4 regions of the Pantoea sp. USHLN298 genome follow, and region 2 is predicted to be linked to each of the others. Evidence: riboswitches for the same ligand, from Rfam matches in the RefSeq annotation. Region 2 holds a riboswitch; each other region holds the start of a gene.

Region 1 (4,806 bases), on a different contig from region 2:
GTTTCACCGGCTGATTGCCGAAAGTATTGATTGTAAGCTGGCGTGGGAAACGGTCGAGAACATCAAAGCGGCGATGGACCGGGTGCGTTTTCTGACGCTGAGTGAAGTTTCCCCGCCGGAAAGCCTGATTGAGCAGCATGAGGAGATTTTCGCGGCGTTAAAACAGCACGACCCTGACGCTGCCGAAGCGGCGATGCGCCGCCATCTGCAGGAGATGATCTTCTCGATTACCCCTATAGCCGAGCGCAACAGCGCATGGTTTGAAGCCCCCTGATACCGCTGCGTCGCCCTGTTCAGGGACGACGCAACGCTGTTACCACCATTGATGAAAGTGGTGTACCGGCCCAATCCCCTGCCCGACCTCCAGTGAATCTGCCTGCAACAGCGCCTGCTGCAACCAGGCTTTGGCCTCAGCCACCGTATCTGCCCAGTTCGCATAGCGGGGACGCAATGCCGCCAGCGCTGCTGACAGCGTACAACCGGTGCCGTGGGTATGCCGGGTATTGACGCGCGGCGTGCTGAACCGCAGCTGATCCGAAGGCGTCAGCAGCCAGTCCGGACTGTCGTCAGCCGTAAGATGTCCGCCTTTCATCAATACCGCCTGACATCCCGCTGCCAGTAACGCCTCGCCCTGCGTCCGCATCTGCGCTTCATTCTGCGCTACGGCACATCCCAGCAACGCCGCCGCCTCCGGCAGATTCGGCGTGATCAGCGACACCTGAGGCAGTAACAGTTCGCGCACGCTGGCAATTGCATCCGGCGAGAGCAGCGCATCGCCGCTTTTCGCCACCATCACCGTATCCAGTACCACAAAGGGAATTTCAGCGCGCTTCAGCCGTGCCGCGACCCGTTCTACTATCGCGGTTTCCGATAACATGCCGATTTTCGCGCTGTCGATACGCACATCATCCAGCACTGAATCGAGCTGAGCGGCGACAAAGTCAGGATCGATGCGGTAGACCGACTGGACGCCTCGGGTATTCTGCGCCACCAGCGCGGTGATCACGCTGGTGCCGTACGCGCCCAGCGCCGAAAAGGTTTTCAGATCGGCCTGAATCCCCGCTCCGCCGCTGGGATCGGTACCGGCGATAGTCAGGGCATTAATGCGCTTCATGGTTCACCTCCAGCGTCCAGAGCGCATCAAGAAACGCCGTGGCAAAACTGCCGGGACCGGTCGAGCCTGCCGCTGCCTGCTCACCGGCGCGTGCCATCACCTGACAGGCCGTCGCCACGTTGAGCAGCCGGTCACCGGTCAGACTGCTAAAGGCAGCCACCACCGCCGACAACGCGCAGCCGGTGCCGACCACCCGCGTCATCAGCGGGCTGCCGCCGTGAATGGCAAAAGTCCGCAGACCGTCGGTAGCGTAGTCCACTTCGCCGGTCACGATCACCAGCGTCTGATAGTCACGGGCCAGTTGCCGGGCCGCCTCCAGCGCCACATCCGCCTGATGCAGGCTGTCTACTCCGCGTCCGCCGCTGGCCTGCTGCGCCAGCGCCAGAATCTCTGAGGCATTGCCCCGGATCACCGCCGGTTGCTCGGTCAGCAGCTGCTGACAGAAAGTCGTGCGCAGCGTCAGTGCTCCAACGGCCACCGGGTCCAGCGTCCAGGGCGTGCCGGCCTGACGGGCAGCCGTGATCGCCGCCTGCATCGCCTGCTGGCGCTCAGCGGTCAGCGTCCCGACATTAATTAACAAGGCATCGGCAAACCCGCTGAACTGCGCGGCCTCCTCTGCATCAATCACCATCGCTGGCGAAGCGTTGAGCGCCAGCAGCACATTGGCGGTAAAGTTTTGAACCACGTCATTGGTCATGCAGTGCACCAGCGGTGACTGGCGACGGAAGCGGTGCAGAATGGGCGCGAATTGCGCAGCAGAAAGGTGTTGAGATTGATGATTCATCATAGCTCCCAACCGGCGAACAAGAAGGCGAATGCGGTCAGGCATCAGACTTCCCTACGCTGGCATTATCCAGTTCAGGTTCAACGGGTATTTCTCAGCCTTCACGTGGAAGGGCACCCCGAGTCATGTTACAGCCTGCAGCATAAGGAGCCGCCGCAGCGAAAGCAAGACACCCCGCGCGATCAATCCTCGCGCCGGTAACTCTTCGTAGGATCCCGATCAATTCCTGTGACGGCAAAAACAGGCTTAATGCTGCGGGCTATAAATACACCTTTTTTTAGGTAGGTAATATTAGCGCCCTGCGGGGATGTTATTTCCATTGATAAGCTGCATCACGCCATAAGAATTAGCCTGAGCACAGCATCGCAAAAAAAACACCTACTTTCAGTGAGTTGAGCGACTGTTGAAGCGGAAATTCATACTATTCAGGATGTATGATGCGATTATCATCGTTTATTCTTCACCGCCATTGATGGCAGGAAATTAATATCGAACGTAACGGTGCCACTGCGCCAAACGGCAGAGACTATATTCCACTTATATTTCCGTCCGCTGTTCGGGCTGCGGCGAAATGATTCATCGTGTCTATTATCGCGATATCAGCGATCGGCAGCCGCGCCGCGGGCTGAGGTGAAATCACACTGTCAGGCTTTAATTCAATTAGTCGCCACTAAGCATTTCTCTGCCAGGTGTGGCTATAAAACCCGTTATCTTTGCTCACGCGCAGACAATCATCCTTTAGCCAGGCAAAGAGCCTGGACCACCCATTGATGCGGGAATTTATGGTGATTGACGATTCTCTGTGACAAGCGTACTACCGCCTGAACTATTGATTCTTGTGCCGTTAGTGTAAATCGGGCGGCTTGTGACAGGAACATTGCCTTTAAGCCTGTCAAATCGGTTTAGAAACAGACGGAGAGCGCCTTTGAGCAGGACTTATAATTTATATATTGCGTCGGCTTACTGCCTGTTAACACCGCTCTCAGATAAAAACGCTTCGGGCATTCTCCGTCTTTCTACTCGTCACGAAATGTCAGATTATTTCATTTTCTTTCCCATCACATATGTATGCGCAACGATGCGATCATCACCCAGCATCTCCATACCAAACAGAATTTCGTCGATATTTTTCGCCTGCTTGTTACGCTCAGACAGAATCGGACCGGCCAGAGGGTCGAGCACCACAAAATCGGCTTCTTTGCCAGGCGTCAGACTGCCTATTTTATCCTGGAGGGACAGCACCGTAGCACCGCCAAGCGTAGCCAGATAGAGATTTTCCCTCGGCGTGAGAGAGTGCACTTCTTCTGGCTTATCAGTAAACGCTTTCCGCATTTGTGTGACTTTATAAGCCTCATCCATTGTCTGAATAACAGATAAACTGGTACCGGCACCTACGTCCGTCCCGAGGCCCACAGGAATATGATATTCTCTTGATTTATCCAGGTTAAAGAGCCCGCTGCCCAAAAAAAGATTTGAAGTAGGACAAAAAGCAATATTAGCGTTCTTCTCTGACAGCACCCTGAAGTCATCATCGTTGAGATGGATCGAGTGGGCAAAAATCGATTTTTTGGTTACCAGCCCATGTTTATCATAAACATCCAGGTAGCTGCGACTTTGCGGGAATAGCTGTTTTACCCATTCGACTTCCTGGTTGTTTTCAGCTAAATGGGTATGCAGATAAACATCGGGATATTCTTTAAGCAATCTTCCTGCGACTGCCAACTCCTGATCCGTTGATGTCGGCGCAAAGCGAGGTGTGACCGCATAATCCAGCCGTCCTTTGTGCTGCCATTTCTCAATCAGCAATTTGCTCTCTTCATAGGCTGACTGCGGCGTATCCAGCAATTCTGCAGGTGCGTTTCGATCCATCAATACCTTGCCGCTAATCATGCGCATATTGCGTTTTAACGCCTGCTCAAAAAAAGCATCGACTGATACCGGTGAACTGGTCGCAAATACCAGCGCAGTGGTCGTCCCGTTGTTGATCAACTGGTCAAGAAATTCTGCTGCTTCCTGTGAAGCATAGTGATGGTTTTTATATTTTATCTCTGTTGGAAAAGTATAAGTATTAAGCCAGCCAATCAGCTGTTCACCATATTCACTGATCATCGTGATCTGAGGATAATGAACGTGAGTATCGACAAATCCAGCAGTAATAATTTTGCCGCTGTAATCGACGGTATTATCAACAGGCTGATCTTTCAACGATATATAGTCACCTGATTTAACAACGCGTCCGTCTTTTACAATAAGATAGCCATCCTTAATATAAACCGTGGCCTCTGAGTCATTGGCGGGATCCCCTTTAAAATAAAGGATATCACCTCGATACCCAACGGTATCAGCCGCCGAACAAAATGAAAACAGACATAATAAAGCAACAAACTTAGGTTTCATTGACCACTCCGTTAAGAAATTATCTTTATATTCATCAACTTCAAATCAGGAGCAACAGGATAGGAAAATCGTAAGTGACGCCAGATACGAAAGATGCGGTTGAATTACGGGGCCGGGTTAAGCAAAACATACGACCTGAACGCCCCACCCTTTTTATATCGCTCTGATAAATCAAATAAAAATCTCAACACACCTAAAAAGTGACAAATAATTAAACGGTTTTATTACACTAACCTTAATTGTTTTTAATTTTTATCTTCCCATTTTGGAACATATATAGAGCTTTACATTAAAGCGCACTCCACTATTGATGGGTTAACTGACTTGCCATTCTGCCAGGGGTGGCAGCGCTCTTCACCCTTTCCCGAAGAGCAGAAAATTTAAGCGGACAAAGCGGTTATTGATCGCGACTATTCTATTGCAAGCATCACTGCCCGCCTTGATATCAGCAACGCAGTCTCTATACCTGGTTATAAAAGCACGGCACTGACGATACAGCCATTACAATGCA
Region 2 (4,806 bases):
TATGGCCAGGTCCGCCTGCTTCGCCGCCACCAGTCGCGGCGGCAGTGACGGATCGGAGGGCGGCACGATCGTTACCTCCAGTCCTTCCGCTTTAAACGCGCCGGTTTGCTGCGCCACCATAATCGGCGCATGGTCCGGATTGATATACCAGTCGAGCATCAGGGTCAGTTTTTCCGCTGCATGCAGCGGGCTGGAGAGGGCGGCGCTGATCATCAGCGCTGACAGAACAGGTTTTAGCATTGGTTTATCTCGCAGATTAGAGGTCATGAGGCACTCTCAGGAGCCCAGTCGATCAGGCGGTGAAGCAGGGCATCGACGGCCAGCCATAGCGCCAGCGTCATCAGCACCAGAATAAACAGCGCAGCAAAACAGATATCGCTCTGCATCCGGGCATTGGCGTTCAGCATCACATAGCCCAGACCTTCTGCCGAACCCACCCATTCGCCAATGATCGCGCCAATCGGCGCCACCGCCGCCGCCATTCGTAATCCGGTGGCTAAGGCAGGCAACGCAGCTAACAGCCGGACGTGACGCAGTTGCGATGCGCGTGATGCGCCCAGCGTCTGCGCCAGATCCAGATAGCCGGTTGGCACGCGCCGCAGACCATCATAAAAGGCCGAAGTTACCGGAAAGAAAATCACCAGCACCGCCATTGCCACTTTGGCGCTCATGCCAAAGCCAAACCACAGCACCAGCAGCGGAGCCAGCGCAAACACCGGAATCGCCTGGCTGGTGAGGACCAGCGGCATCATCCAGCGTTGCAGACGCGGCGAAAACGTCATGCCCAGCGCCAGCAGAGCGCCGAGCGCGACGCCGGTGATCATCCCGCAGAGGATCTCGGTGAGGGTAATCAGGCTGTGATAGCCGAGCCAGGCTTTGTTCGCCCATAACGCCTGTGCCACCGCAACGGGCGAAGGCAGCAGAAACGCCGGAATCGACGTCAGGGTGATCAGCCACCACAGCGCAATCAGTCCACTAAACAGGGTGATGCCGCGCCACATTCTGGCTAAACCGTTAAGCTGTTTCATCCGGCCACCTCTGACAGTGACAGTTTTTGCAGTAGGGCTGCCTGACTCTCTATGACGCCGATATCGTTCGGCGCGCGCGGCGGCTGGCCCGGCAACGGCTGACAGGATTCCAGACCGGAGGCGCTGAGTATCAGCATCTGATGGCTCAGCCGACAGGCTTCCGCCGCATCATGGGTGATCAGCAAAACGGTATGATGTGCCAGCACCTCCGCCGCCAGTGTCTGAATCTGATGGCGGGTCAGGGCATCAAGTGCGGAAAAAGGCTCATCCATCAGGACGATCGGTTTGCGCGCATACAGCGTGCGGGCCAGCGCAGCCCGTTGCCGCATCCCGCCGGAGAGCGTCGCGGGCCGCGCCGTTGCGTGACGATGCAGACCCACCCGCTTCAGCAGATGTTGCGCCCAGAGGCGGTCCGGTTTTTCACCCTTCAGACGGCTGGCAAGGCAGACATTTTGCTCAACGCTCAGCCACGGATAGAGCAAATCTTGCTGGCCCATCCAGGCGATCCGGCCAGCCAGCGGCAGGCCATCACTGCCGCTAATCACTCCGGATGTCGGCGGCGTCAGGCCAGCGATGACGCGCATTAAGGTACTCTTTCCGATACCGCTGGCACCGAGCAGGGCAGTGAAACTTGCCGGGAGAATCTCCAGACTGAGCCGGTCAAACAGCCGATGCGCGGCAAAATCGACGCAAAGGTCACGGATTGAGATGCCGGGCGGCAGTAATGCTCCTGAGTCGCTCATGGTGACAAAGGGGATTGATGATTGAGCCCCATCTGCCAGAAGGCGGATTCCAGTTGGGTGGCGGTGGTGAAGAGGGTTGCCAGCCGTTCAAAACGCGCTGCGCCGGCGCGCTGCCGGGCCAGCGTTTCGAACAGTGCCAGTGAGGCTCTGACGCCCGCCAGATAATCGGCATCGCCATAATTCTCTATCCAGGCGGCATAAGGATTACCGTCGGACAGCGTGGCGGGAGCCTGTAACAGCCTCAGGCCGATTTCGGCATAGCCTGCAACGCACGGCATCAGCACGGTCAGCAGCTCCAGCGCATCTCCACTGTGGCCGACATCCAGCACGTAGCGGGTGTAGTTGAATGTTTCAACCGCTTCGGTCTGACTGAGCAGCGCGGCTTCGCTGATCCCCCATTGCTGGCAGTAAGCCCGATGCAGCGGCAGTTCATTGACGATGGCATTGAGAGAGGCCGTTGCGGTTCGCAGCGCGACCGGATCGTGCAGTTTGCTGACCAGCAGCCCATAGGCGCGGGCAAAATGCAGCAGGAACAGATAATCCTGGGTGAGATAATGCCGAAAGGCGGCCGCTGGCAGCGTGCCCTGAGCGAGCTGCTGTACAAAATCGTGAGAGACATAGGCGTGCCAGTGATCGCCAGCCTGTTGTCGCAGGCGGCCATAAAAGCCGGTTTCAAAAAGTGAAAGTGACATGGGATCTCCAGTGACTATTGGTTAACGAAAAGTGTTAACTCAGGGAGATCCGGGCATACGGTGAAGAACAGGCAATGATGCAGGAGATGTTGCAGAAGACTCTGCCGACCCGTCCCTTCGCTGGCATGACCCAGATCAGGTTCAAAGGGTTCGGTTTGCACCATCTCAGCCCATAACAGGACACCCCTCGGAGACGTTTGTTATACGATAATTGTCAGCGGAATACAACGGCACGCCGCCGGCCTGCAATAGCCGATGGCCCCGCTAAACCGCTGCGGTTTAGCGGGCTAAGGCAGTGACGTTGTCACTCAAGATCTTCACCGTTACTGGCGATCACTTTTTTATACCACCAGAACGATTTTTTCCGACTGCGGGCCAGCGTTCCCCGGCCAAGGTCGTCCCGATCCACATAGACAAACCCGTAGCGTTTACTCATTTCGCCGGTTGATGCGGCCACCAGATCGATGCAGCCCCAGCTGGTATAGCCGAGCACCGGCACGCCATCGGCGATGGCGTCGCCCATCGCCCGGATATGCTCACGCAGATAGCTGATGCGGTAATCATCTTCAATCTCACCCTGAGCGTTAATCGTATCCCGTGCGCCAAGGCCATTTTCCACCAGGAACAGCGGCTTCTGGTAGCGGTCATACATCATATTCATGGTGATGCGTAACCCAAGCGGATCGATGCCCCAGCCCCATTCGCTGCGCGTCAGATGGGGATTAGTCAGGGACTTCACTACGTTGGCGGCGCTGCTGTTAAGCTCGTTCATCTCCGCCGACGCGCAACGCGAGGCGTAGTAACTGAACGAGACAAAATCGACGCTGTTTTTCAGGATTTCCGCATCGCCGTCGGCTATCTCCAGACTGACTCCTTTTTCACGGAATAGCCGCGCCGCATAGGCGGGATAGTATCCGCGCGCCTGCACATCAATGAAGAACAGGTTTTCGCGATCTTTCTCCAGTGCCGCCCAGACATCTTCCGGTTTGCTTGACCAGGGATAGAAATTGCCGCCCGCCAGCATACAGCCCACCTGATTCGCCGGGTTAATCTCATGGGCGATTCGGGTCACCAGCGCGCTGGCCACCAGTTCATGATGGGCGGCCTGGTACTTCACCTGGTCGTGATTTTCATCCGCCTCAAATACCAGTCCGGCCCCGGAGAACGGGCTGTGCAGCAAAATATTGATCTCATTAAAGGTCAGCCAGTATTTCACCAGACCGTCAAAGGCCTCGAAACAGCTGCGGGCATAGCGGGCAAAAAAGTCGATCATTTTGCGATTCCGCCACGAGCCATATTCGGTCACCAGATGCATCGGTACGTCAAAGTGGCACAGGGTGACCAGCGGTTCGATATTGTATTTCCGGCACTCTTCAAACACCGCGCGGTAGAAGGCAATCCCCTCCGGATTCGGCGTCAGTTCATCACCATTCGGATAGAGCCGGCTCCAGGCGATGGAGGTGCGAAATACGCTGAATCCCATTTCCGCCATCAGCGCGATGTCTTCCGCATAGCGATGATAGAAATCAATGGCGTCATGGCTGGGGTAAAACTCATCCTCGCGCAGGGTGAAACGCCGCTCCAGCCCGAGTTTCACCGGCATCCGATGCGGGCCGTGGGGGATCATATCAACGGTGGTTAAGCCCTTTCCGCCTTCACGATAGCCACCCTCAGCCTGGTTGGCGGCTAACGCACCGCCCCATAAAAATCCTTGCGGGAATCTTGATTCAGACATGACATCCTCTGGTTTCGGGTCAGCATGGCCCATTAGTTAGCGTTAATCGCGTTGGTGCGCTCGGATGCAGGCGTTGCTGCTGGCGCGGGCGACGGTTCGGTTTCAGGGATGTCCTCGAAACCTAAAATCAGCGTCAGCACAAAGGACAGTACCACCGACAGCACCATCACGGCGGCAACCCAGACCATAGACATAGGGTTGGCGGGATCGAAAAATTGTACGCTGGTAAACAGGCCAGGCGAGGCCATTGAATGACTGGCCAGTCCGCCAATCCCGGCCACCGCACCACAGATAAAGCCGCTGATTAAGCAGGCGATCAGCGGACGTTTTAGCCGCACCGCTACGCCATACAGTGCCGGTTCCGAAATGCCGGCAATGATCGCTGATGCCGCTGCGGCCAGCGCGGTCTGGCGCAGTTCGCGATTTTTAGTCCGGAATGCCACCGCCAGCGACGAACCGCCCAGCGAAAGATTGGCACCAATTTCTGACGGCATCACCATGCCCTCTTTACCGGTTTCTGCAATGGTCTGAATGATGGTTGGGGTAAAAACCCGGTGCATCCCGGTCATCACCAGCAACGGCCAGATAGCACCCATGATGGCGACCGA
Region 3 (4,806 bases), on a different contig from region 2:
CAAACGGCTCCGGTTCGGCCAGTGCCAGCAGAATACGGGTCGCCTCACGCCAGTCATCTGCCTGAGTAATGGCGCTGACCACCGCAATACTGCCGACGCCCGTCGCCAGCACCGCTGGCGCGCGATCCACAGAGATACCGCCAATCGCCACGGTGGGAATGTCTGACAGCCGCGCCAGATGTCGCTGCAGTTCCGCCAGTCCCTGTGGTGCCGAGGGCATCTCTTTGGTCCGGGTCGGGAAAATGTGGCCCAGCGCGATATAAGAGGGCTGAATAGCCAGAGCACGATCCAGTTCGGCATCATCATGGGTAGAAATACCGAGCCGTAGTCCGGCCTGGTGGATCTGCGCCAGGTCTGCCACCTCCAGATCTTCCTGGCCCAGATGCACACCGTAGGCGTGATGTTTAATCGCCAGCCGCCAGTAGTCATTGATAAACAGGCGCGCATCGTAGCGTTTGCCCAGCGCAATCGCCTGGGCGACAGCGGCTTCGGCGGCCTCGTCCGGCTGGTCTTTGATGCGCAGTTGCAGAGTACGGACGCCCGCGTCCAGCAGGCGTTCGATCCAGTCAACGCTATCGACTACCGGATAAAGCCCAAGGCGCGGCGCGGTAGCAGGAAATGCAGTCATTGTTACTCCTCCTTCATGGCATCGGCGGGGTGGTAAAGCTCACCACCGCGGCGGCGAAATTGTTCAGACATCTGAGCCATACCCACCTCAATCGGCTCAGCGCTGGCTTGCTGGCGTGCGGCAAAATCCCGCACCTCCTGCGATATTTTCATTGAGCAGAACTTTGGGCCGCACATTGAACAGAAATGCGCCACCTTGCCTGACTCCTGCGGCAGGGTTTCATCATGCATGGCGCGCGCGGTATGGGGATCGAGCGCCAGATTAAACTGATCTTCCCAGCGAAATTCAAAGCGCGCTTTTGACATCGCGTTATCGCGGATCTGCGCACCCGGATGGCCTTTGGCGAGATCGGCGGCATGAGCGGCAATCTTGTAGGTGATCAATCCCTGCTTCACATCCTCTTTATTTGGCAGCCCAAGATGCTCTTTGGGGGTGACATAACAGAGCATGGCGCAGCCAAACCAGCCAATCATGGCGGCACCGATACCTGATGTAATGTGGTCATAGCCGGGCGCAATGTCAGTAGTGAGCGGCCCAAGCGTATAGAAGGGCGCTTCATGGCAATGGTCGAGCTGCTCCGTCATGTTTCGGCGGATCATATGCATCGGGACGTGGCCGGGGCCTTCAATCATCACCTGCACATCATACTCCCAGGCGATCTTTGTCAGCTCTCCCAGCGTACGCAGTTCGGCAAATTGCGCTTCGTCATTCGCATCCTGAATCGAGCCTGGGCGTAAACCATCTCCCAGCGACAGTGAGACATCGTAGGCGGCACAGATTTCACAGATTTCGCGGAAATGCTGATAGAGAAAGCTCTCCTGATGATGCGACAGACACCATTTCGCCATGATCGATCCGCCGCGCGAGACAATACCGGTCAGCCGTTTTGCCGTCATCGGCACATAGCGCAGCAGCACGCCAGCATGGATGGTGAAGTAATCAACCCCTTGTTCCGCCTGTTCAAGCAGCGTATCGCGGAACACCGCCCAGTTAAGCGCTTCGGCCACGCCGTTCACTTTTTCCAGCGCCTGATAAATCGGCACTGTGCCGATCGGCACCGGGCTGTTTCGCAAAATCCACTCGCGCGTTTCATGAATATTCCGGCCGGTAGAGAGATCCATTACCGTATCGGCGCCCCAGCGCGTTGACCAGACCAGCTTTTCGACCTCCTCCTCAATCGATGAGCTGACCGCTGAATTGCCGATGTTGGCATTTACCTTGACCAGAAAGTGACGGCCGATAATCATCGGTTCCGATTCAGGATGGTTAATGTTGGCGGGGATAATGGCCCGACCCGCGGCCACTTCCTGACGGACAAATTCGGGCGTGATGTTATCCGGCAGTTGCGCGCCAAAACTATGGCCGGGATGCTGTTGCAGCAAAATCTGGTCGCGGATTCGCTCACGGCCCATATTCTCTCGCAGGGCGATAAACTCCATTTCCGGCGTAACGATGCCCTGACGCGCATAATGCATCTGTGTGACGCAACGGCCGGTAAGGGCGCGGCGCGGCACAGGCAGCGCGTTAAAACGCAGATGATCGAGGCTTTCATCCGCCAGACGCTGCTGGGTATAGCCTGAACTGCGCTGCGGCAGTGGCTGGCTGTCATGACGTTCTTCGATCCAGCCGGCACGCAGTTTCGTCAGTCCGCGATGCAGATCGATCTGCGCGGCGGGATCGCCATAGGGGCCGGCGGTATCATAGACCGGCACCGCATCATTCGGCTCATAGCGCGGCTGATCCTGGCTGCCACCGATGTGGGTCGGGCTGAGCCTGATTTCGCGCATTGGCACACGAATATCCTCCCGGCTGCCGGTGATCCAGATACGTTCAGAACGGGGGAACGCGTTGCCGCCTTGCAGTGAATCGATAAATTCCTGGGCCTGGGCACGCTGTTCACGACGGGTCATTTTTGAGTCAGACATAGCAATCTTCCAGTTGAGTGGGAATGATGCTTGTCCGGAGTTCGGCAGGAGTAACAGCACGGGCAGCGCAAGACACTGGCGTACTGGCAATATTTACTCTTGTTCCCTTCGCAGGTTCTAACCTGATCAGGTTCCGCGGATCCCGAATTAACGGTCTCAGCCCAATTGGGCACTCCGACAAGAAGACGTTTTACGCTGCGCCGATAGGCACCGGCTTAAAACGATAACTTTTAAACAGAAAAAAGGTTCATCAGGCCTGAGCCGCCAGAACCCTTTCAGCATAAAAGGGCTGTAACAGAATCACAACCCCTTTACCGGTGATTAACGTTACGCCGGACGAGCCATCTGGCTGTCATTGGCTACCGGCGGGGGGGCCAGATGGTTGTCCCATGCCAGCTGGATCAGCTTGTCTTCCAGCGTGAAGCGCGCTTCCAGCACTTCACCAACTTCAGACAACGCCTGCTGGAACGTCATGCAGTTATCGTCATCGATCGCCTGCTGCAAATGGCCATCGTACAGTTGCATCAGGCGCTCGGTGTTGGCTTCCAGCGGCGGGTAAACCTGGGCCGCTGCGATCATCGGGCTGTCACCGCTCATCTCGCTGATGATGCGCTCATAAATACTAAAGTGACCGGCGGAGAGATAATCGACCAGGCCATGACAGAAGTTATCCAGCGCCTGCTCATCGAGGCGGGTCAGAGCTTCTTTTTTCGGTTTCAGGCCGACCAGATGGTAATAGGTCACTAACAGCTGGCGACGGGCTTCCAGCCACGAATCGACCAGTTCGTTACTGCCACCTACGCGTTCGGCCAGGACGTCTAACTGGTTAAGCATATCTAACTCCATGTGAGTTATAGTTGTTTATCTACACACTTAACATCAGGACTTCAGCGTGCGAGTTGACGCTAAGGATGACGAAATAAATGCAATGCGAAATCTCAAGCGTAGACGCTGGATGGTGGATTGTCAGCCACGAGCAGAAACTTTGGTTGCCACAAGGTGATTTACCCCACGGAAGCGCCGAAAATTTCGGTCTGACTGGCACGAAAGCCCGACTGATTGGCGAGTGGCAGGGGGAAAATGTCTGGCTGATTTGCGAGCCGCGTTCAGAAAGCATGTTCTCGGTGCGGCAACTGATCGATCTGGATGTCGGGCTGTTTCAGCTGGCAGGTCGCGGCGTGCAGCTGGCGGAGTTCTACCGTTCGCATCGCTGGTGCGGCTACTGCGGCCACGAAATGCACCACAGTAAACATGAATTTGCCTGCCTGTGCAGCCATTGTCGCGAGCGATATTATCCACAGATTGCGCCCTGCATCATCGTAGCGATCCGCCGTGGCGACCAGATCCTGCTGGCTAATCATGCCCGCCACCGCAATAAGGTCTATACCGTGCTGGCCGGTTTCGTCGAAGTGGGCGAGACGCTGGAGCAGGCGGTGGCGCGGGAAGTGATGGAAGAGAGCAACATCCGCGTTAAAAACGTGCGCTATGTCACCTCTCAGCCGTGGCCCTTCCCGCAGTCGCTGATGACGGCCTTTATGGCGGAGTTTGACAGCGGCGATCTGCAACATGACGGCAAAGAGCTGTTAGATGCCGCCTGGTTCCGTTTTGATGCCTTACCTTTGCTGCCGCCACCGGGCACCGTGGCGCGTCGCCTGATTGAAGATACCGTCGCCCTGTGCCGCGCCGGAGCGTGAAAGTGCTACACTACACGCCTGAAATTGAGAGAGTAATAAGATGAGTGAACTGAAGAACGACCGTTATTTGCGTGCCCTGTTGCGTCAGCCAGTTGATGTGACGCCGGTGTGGATGATGCGCCAGGCCGGACGCTATTTGCCGGAATACAAAGCGACGCGCGCCGAAGCCGGTGATTTTATGTCGCTGTGTAAAAATGCCGAGCTGGCCTGTGAGGTGACGCTGCAGCCGCTGCGCCGTTATCCGCTGGATGCGGCCATCCTCTTCAGTGACATCCTGACCATCCCGGATGCGATGGGGCTGGGCCTCTATTTCGAAACTGGCGAAGGTCCACGCTTCTCCAATCCGATTACCTGTCGGGCTGATGTCGAGCGCTTGCCGGTGCCCGATCCGGAAATGGAGCTGGGCTACGTGATGAACGCGGTGCGTACCATCCGTAAAAGCCTGAACGGTGACCTGCCGCTGATCGGTTTTACCGGCAGCCCGTGGACGCTGGCGACCTACATGGTGGAAGGCGGCAGCAGTAAGGCGTTTACCAAAATCAAAAAGATGATGTATGCC
Region 4 (4,806 bases), on a different contig from region 2:
GCCAGCGCAGCCAGCTGCTGACGCTGATCGGCGTTCAGTTTCAATCCCGGATGCAATCCCAGCGCCATGTTCTGCTGCACGCTGAGGTGCGGAAACAGGTTGTTCTCCTGAAACAGCATCGAAACCGGCCGCCTGGCCGGTACGCTGTGGCTGTGGTCCTGACCATCAATCAGCAGCGTGCCCTGACGAATCGGCAGAAATCCGGCGATCAGACTGAGCAACGTGCTTTTTCCCGCCCCGCTTGGGCCGAGGATCGCCAGACGCTCGCCGCGCCCGGCGTGCAGGCTGAAGCGCATCGGCAGATGCTGATAAAGGTAGGTAAGGTTATTCAGAGTCAGCATGGCGGCCCGGTAATTTTTCCATCAGGGTGAACAGTAACAAACAGAGTAACAGCAGCAGCAGGGCGGTCACTGCGCCATCGGCACCGCGATAGGCACCGATCTGTTGATAAAGGTAGAACGGCAGCGTGCGGAAGTCGGCGTTACCAAACAGCGCCACGACACCAAAATCACCAATCGACAGCACGCAGGCAAACGCCAGCGCCTGCGCCAGCGGACGCTTCAGCGCCCGCAGTTCAATCAGTCGCAGCCGATTCCAGCCGTGGATATCCAGTGATTCGCAGAGTCTGCCGTAGCGCCCGGCGACGTCACGCATCGGGTTTTCCAGCACTTTCAGCGCATAGGGAATGGCGATCAGCGCATTGGTGAAGATCACCAGCCCATCCGCCGAGTCCGGCAGGCCGACGGTGGCGTTAAACAGCAAAAAGAAACCGGTCGCCAGCACGATCCCGGGCATGGCCAGAATCAGCATACCGCTGGTGTCGATCAGCTGCGCCGCGACCGGATGCTGGCGCAGGCGCAACTCGCGACTGCTCCACAGCAGCATCAGCGTCAGTGTGACACAGAGCAGACCGGCACCCAGCGCAATACGCAACGAGGTCAGCGTCGCCTGCCACAGTGCTGGCTGGGCCAGCGCGCCGCGCAACCCGCCGTGCAAACCATCCACCACCACTGCCGCCAGCGGCGGCAACAGCAGCAGTAACGCCAGCACAATCAGCAGGCCATCGGTCAGCTGCGCCAGGCGCGAATCCTGCGGATCGCGCCAGCCGTGCAGCTGGCTGGTGCCGACGGGAATCGCCTTGCTGAAACGCTGGCTAAGCAGCACCAGCGTCAGACAGCAGCCGAGCTGGATCAGCGCCAGCAGGGCGGCCCGTCCGGGATCGTAGTCGTAACTGAGCGCCTGGAAGATCGCCAGTTCAATGGTGGTGGCCTGCGGCCCGCCGCCCAGCGAAAGCACGGTGGCGAAGCTGGCGAAGCAGAGCATAAAGATCAGCGCGCCGGTCGGCAGCAGCTGACGACGCAGCCACGGCCACTCCAGCAAGCGAAAGTGGTGCCAGCCGCGCAGATCAAGCTGCGCCGCCAGCTGGCGCTGTTCCGCCGGAATACTTTCCAGCGCCTGCAGCATCAGGCGCGTCGCCAGCGGCAGGTTAAAAAAGACGTGTGCCAGCAAAATGCCCTGCAACCCATAGGGCGAGAAGCGATAATCGATGCCGATCAGCTGACAAATCTGCGCCAGCCAGCCGACGCGACCATAGACCGTCAGCAAGCCGAACACCGCCACCAGCACCGGCAGCACCAGCGTCATGGCGCACAGGCGCAGCAATAACTGGCGGCCGGGAAAGCGGCGTCGATAAAGGGCGCGGGCCAGCGGCAGGGCGGGCAGCAGCGACAGCAGGGCAGAGAGCAGCGCCTGACCAAAGGAGAAGGCGATAACGTGATGCAGATACGCGTCCTGCAGCACGCTGCGCCAGTCGGTGACCGGCGCGGCATTCCACAGTGAGCCAAAGGCGAACAGCGCCACGCTGATTAACAGCAGCGTGGCGAGCGAACCAGGAATCAGCCAGCGCGGCATCAGCGGCTGACGGCGCGTTGCCACTGGCTAATCCAGCCTGAACGCTGGCTGGCAACCTCTTCCGGCGAGTATTGCAGCGCGGTGGTGGGCACCTTCAGTGTCGAAAATCCGGCCGGCAGGGTGGTGTTGATCACCGGATACATCCAGTTGCCGGTCGGGATGGTGTTCTGGAACGCAGGCGACACCATAAATTGCATGAACTGCTGCGCCAGTTTCGGCTGTTTGCTGCTGGCTAACTGTGCGGCGACCTCAACCTGCAGATAGTGACCTTCGGCAAACGGCGCGGCGGCGTAGTTCTCTTTTTTCTCTTCGATGAGGTGGTAAGCCGGCGAGGTGGTATAGCTCAGCACCAGATCGCCTTCCCCTTTCAGGAACAGGCCGTAGGCTTCACTCCAGCCCTTGGTGACGGTCACGGTTTTCTGCGCCAGCTTTTGCCACGCCTGCGGTGCCTGATCGCCATAGACTTTTTGCATCCACAGCAGCAGACCTAACCCCGGTGTACTGGTGCGCGGATCTTCGTAGATCACCCGCCATTTTTCCGGGCTCTCTACCAGCTCTTTCAGGCTTTTCGGCGGATTTTTCAGGCGGGTTTTGTCATAGACGAAGGCGAAATAGCCGTAGTCAAACGGGATAAAGGTGCTGTCGTGCCAGCCGCCCGGTAGCGTTAGTTGCGCGGTATCGACCTGACTGGCGGCGAACAGGCCGGTTTTTTGCGCCGCCTGCAGCAGGTTGTTATCCAGTCCCAGTACCACATCGGCTTTGCTGTTTTTGCCTTCCATCCGCACGCGATTCAGCAGCGATACGCCATCTTCCAGCGTGACAAATTTCAGTTCGCAGTCGCACTGCGCTTCAAAGGCTTTTTTAATCGCCGGGCCTGGGCCCCAGTCAGCGGAGAAGGAGTCGTAGGTGTAGACCGTGAGCACCGGTTTAGCCGCCAGGACCGGCGTGGAGAGTAACAGCAGCAGTGGCAGAACTTTGTTTAACACTTTGCGCTCCTTCGGGAGAATAGGGGATGAGTCGCAAAGGATCTGAGCAGCAGGTCTCTCAAATCCCTACGTCGGTATTAACCGAATCAGGTTCGACGGGTCTTTCTCAGCCGCACGCGGCACCCCGTTGAGAACGTCACATTCTAGTCATTTCAGCCGTAGCGCGAAAGCGTTACAGCGCGGGCGGCGCAAACCAGGCCGATTTAAAATCGAACCAGCCCAGCGTATTCATCCGTACGCCGCGCATACTGCGCTGACCTTCCAGCAGCAGCCAGTGATGAAACAGTGGATGCAGCCCGGCGTCTTCCACTAACCGCTTACTCCATTCCGCCAGCGGCAGCGCCTTTTCGCGCCAGCGGGCGGCATCAGCCTGCCAGTCAATCGGCAGGCAGTGATGCAGCAGCGGGATCTCATACAGCTGCGCAAACAGTGAATAATTCAGCGGCAGGGTAAAGTTCACGCTGCCGAGCCAGATGTCACTTTCCGCTTCACCCTGATACCAGCTTTCGTAGCTGATCTCGCGGGTCTCCAGCGTGACGCCGTGCTGCGCCAGCAGCGGACGCAATGCATTGGCGATCCCTTCGTGCTCGACGTGCTGGCTATACCAGGTCAGCGTCAGATGGGTCAGGCCGGGCGGCTTTTCTACCGGCGTCAGATCGCGCCGGTGATGCCAGCGCGGCAGCAGGCCATAGGCTGGAAACCAGTAGCGCTGATAACCCACGCCAGCATGATTGAGCAGGGCGATAGGGTTAAACAGATAGCTGACCCAGCGCCGTATCGCCTCGTCGCGGCCCTTCTCTGAGCGCTGATCGAACAGCAAATAGTAGCAACCCTCTTCGAGGCGGCTCTCTTCCTGCACCTCATCTGCGCCGTCGCCCTGCAGACGTACGCCCGCATAGACCAGTTCGTCGCTGATATCCGGCAAGACCCAGATAGAGACGTCATCAATCAGGGCGCGAAAGCCGAAGTAATCATCAAAGGCTTCAATCTTCAGCTGGCTTTCCTGATTGCGGATCACGCTGTACGGGCCGGTGCCAATCGGCTGGCGGGCAAAGTCGCGCAGCGTCGGCCACTCGCGCGGCAGGATCATGGCGCTGACGCTGGCCAGCAACCAGGGTAACCAGTCGTCGGGCTGGTTTAAGGTGATATCCAGCGTCCAGGGCGCGGGCGAGTCGATCTGCTGAATGTGGGAAAACAGCGGCTGCTGGCGCTGACGTTCCAGCGAATCGATCACGTCGGCCATCTCCAGCTCGCGACCATGATGAAAGCGAATCGCCGGACGCAGAAAGAAGCGCCAGTGTAGCGGGGAGGTTTGCTGCCAGTGGTGGGCGATATCAGCCTCGATTTCCCCGTTTTCCTCATTTATGCGCGTCAGGCCGTTGAAAATCTGGCGGGCAATATGGGTTTCGGAGCGGCGCAGGGCGGAGCCGGGTTGAAGATTAAGCAGCGGACGGTAGTAAAGCACCCGCAGAATGTGTTTGCCCTGGCGGAAGCTGCGGCCAAGGTGGGCGCCAATCATCTGCCTGACCTGATTTTTATCGCCGACCAGCTGCACCAGCTGATCGATGCGATCCTGCTCCAGCAGATCCTCCGCCCGCTGCTGCTGTAGCGCCAGGCCGGTGTAGCAAAAAGTGAGCTGCGAGCGCTTACCGCGTCCGGCCTCAGCCTGCCAGATCAACCAGCCGGCAGCCTGCATCCGGTTGAGTAAATTACGCATATGACGACGCGAGCAGTGCAGCAGGTCAGCCAGTTCACTGAGGGTGATCTCCTGCGTCTGACCCTGACAGCTTTGCCACAGGCGAATAAACTGCTGCTTCAGACGAGATGAGGACATAAAAGAGGAACTCCTGCTGAAAAGCGCTCTGTTTTTCTTGCCCTATTTTAAGAGCAAACTTTCCCTTATGGGAAG

The links. Region 2 has a riboswitch for thiamine pyrophosphate ahead of tenA (thiaminase II). Riboswitches for the same ligand answer to the same signal wherever they lie in the genome.
Region 1: another riboswitch for thiamine pyrophosphate. It lies ahead of thiM (hydroxyethylthiazole kinase); the one in region 2 lies ahead of tenA (thiaminase II).
Region 3: another riboswitch for thiamine pyrophosphate. It lies ahead of thiC (phosphomethylpyrimidine synthase ThiC); the one in region 2 lies ahead of tenA (thiaminase II).
Region 4: another riboswitch for thiamine pyrophosphate. It lies ahead of thiB (thiamine ABC transporter substrate binding subunit); the one in region 2 lies ahead of tenA (thiaminase II).

What each region holds. Positions count from the first base shown of each region.
Region 1 is NZ_JBBCRO010000003.1:178,288-183,093, forward strand. Features, by position in the region: gene WFK59_RS08815 (GntR family transcriptional regulator) at 1-274, shown strand, start outside; gene thiD (bifunctional hydroxymethylpyrimidine kinase/phosphomethylpyrimidine kinase) at 314-1,114, opposite strand; gene thiM (hydroxyethylthiazole kinase) at 1,101-1,898, opposite strand; TPP riboswitch at 1,933-2,029, opposite strand; gene guaD (guanine deaminase) at 2,937-4,295, opposite strand.
Region 2 is NZ_JBBCRO010000005.1:201,797-206,602, forward strand. Features, by position in the region: gene WFK59_RS14455 (ABC transporter substrate-binding protein) at 1-240, opposite strand, end outside; gene WFK59_RS14460 (ABC transporter permease) at 264-1,028, opposite strand; gene WFK59_RS14465 (ABC transporter ATP-binding protein) at 1,025-1,771, opposite strand; gene tenA (thiaminase II) at 1,768-2,463, opposite strand; TPP riboswitch at 2,559-2,661, opposite strand; gene WFK59_RS14475 (6-phospho-beta-glucosidase) at 2,768-4,198, opposite strand; gene ascF (PTS cellobiose/arbutin/salicin transporter subunit IIBC) at 4,231-4,806, opposite strand, start outside.
Region 3 is NZ_JBBCRO010000011.1:6,485-11,290, reverse strand. Features, by position in the region: gene thiE (thiamine phosphate synthase) at 1-628, opposite strand, end outside; gene thiC (phosphomethylpyrimidine synthase ThiC) at 631-2,553, opposite strand; TPP riboswitch at 2,640-2,740, opposite strand; gene rsd (sigma D regulator) at 2,881-3,387, opposite strand; gene nudC (NAD(+) diphosphatase) at 3,477-4,247, shown strand; gene hemE (uroporphyrinogen decarboxylase) at 4,288-4,806, shown strand, end outside.
Region 4 is NZ_JBBCRO010000004.1:153,977-158,782, reverse strand. Features, by position in the region: gene thiQ (thiamine ABC transporter ATP-binding protein ThiQ) at 1-341, opposite strand, end outside; gene thiP (thiamine/thiamine pyrophosphate ABC transporter permease ThiP) at 325-1,935, opposite strand; gene thiB (thiamine ABC transporter substrate binding subunit) at 1,911-2,897, opposite strand; TPP riboswitch at 2,943-3,034, opposite strand; gene sgrR (HTH-type transcriptional regulator SgrR) at 3,070-4,731, opposite strand.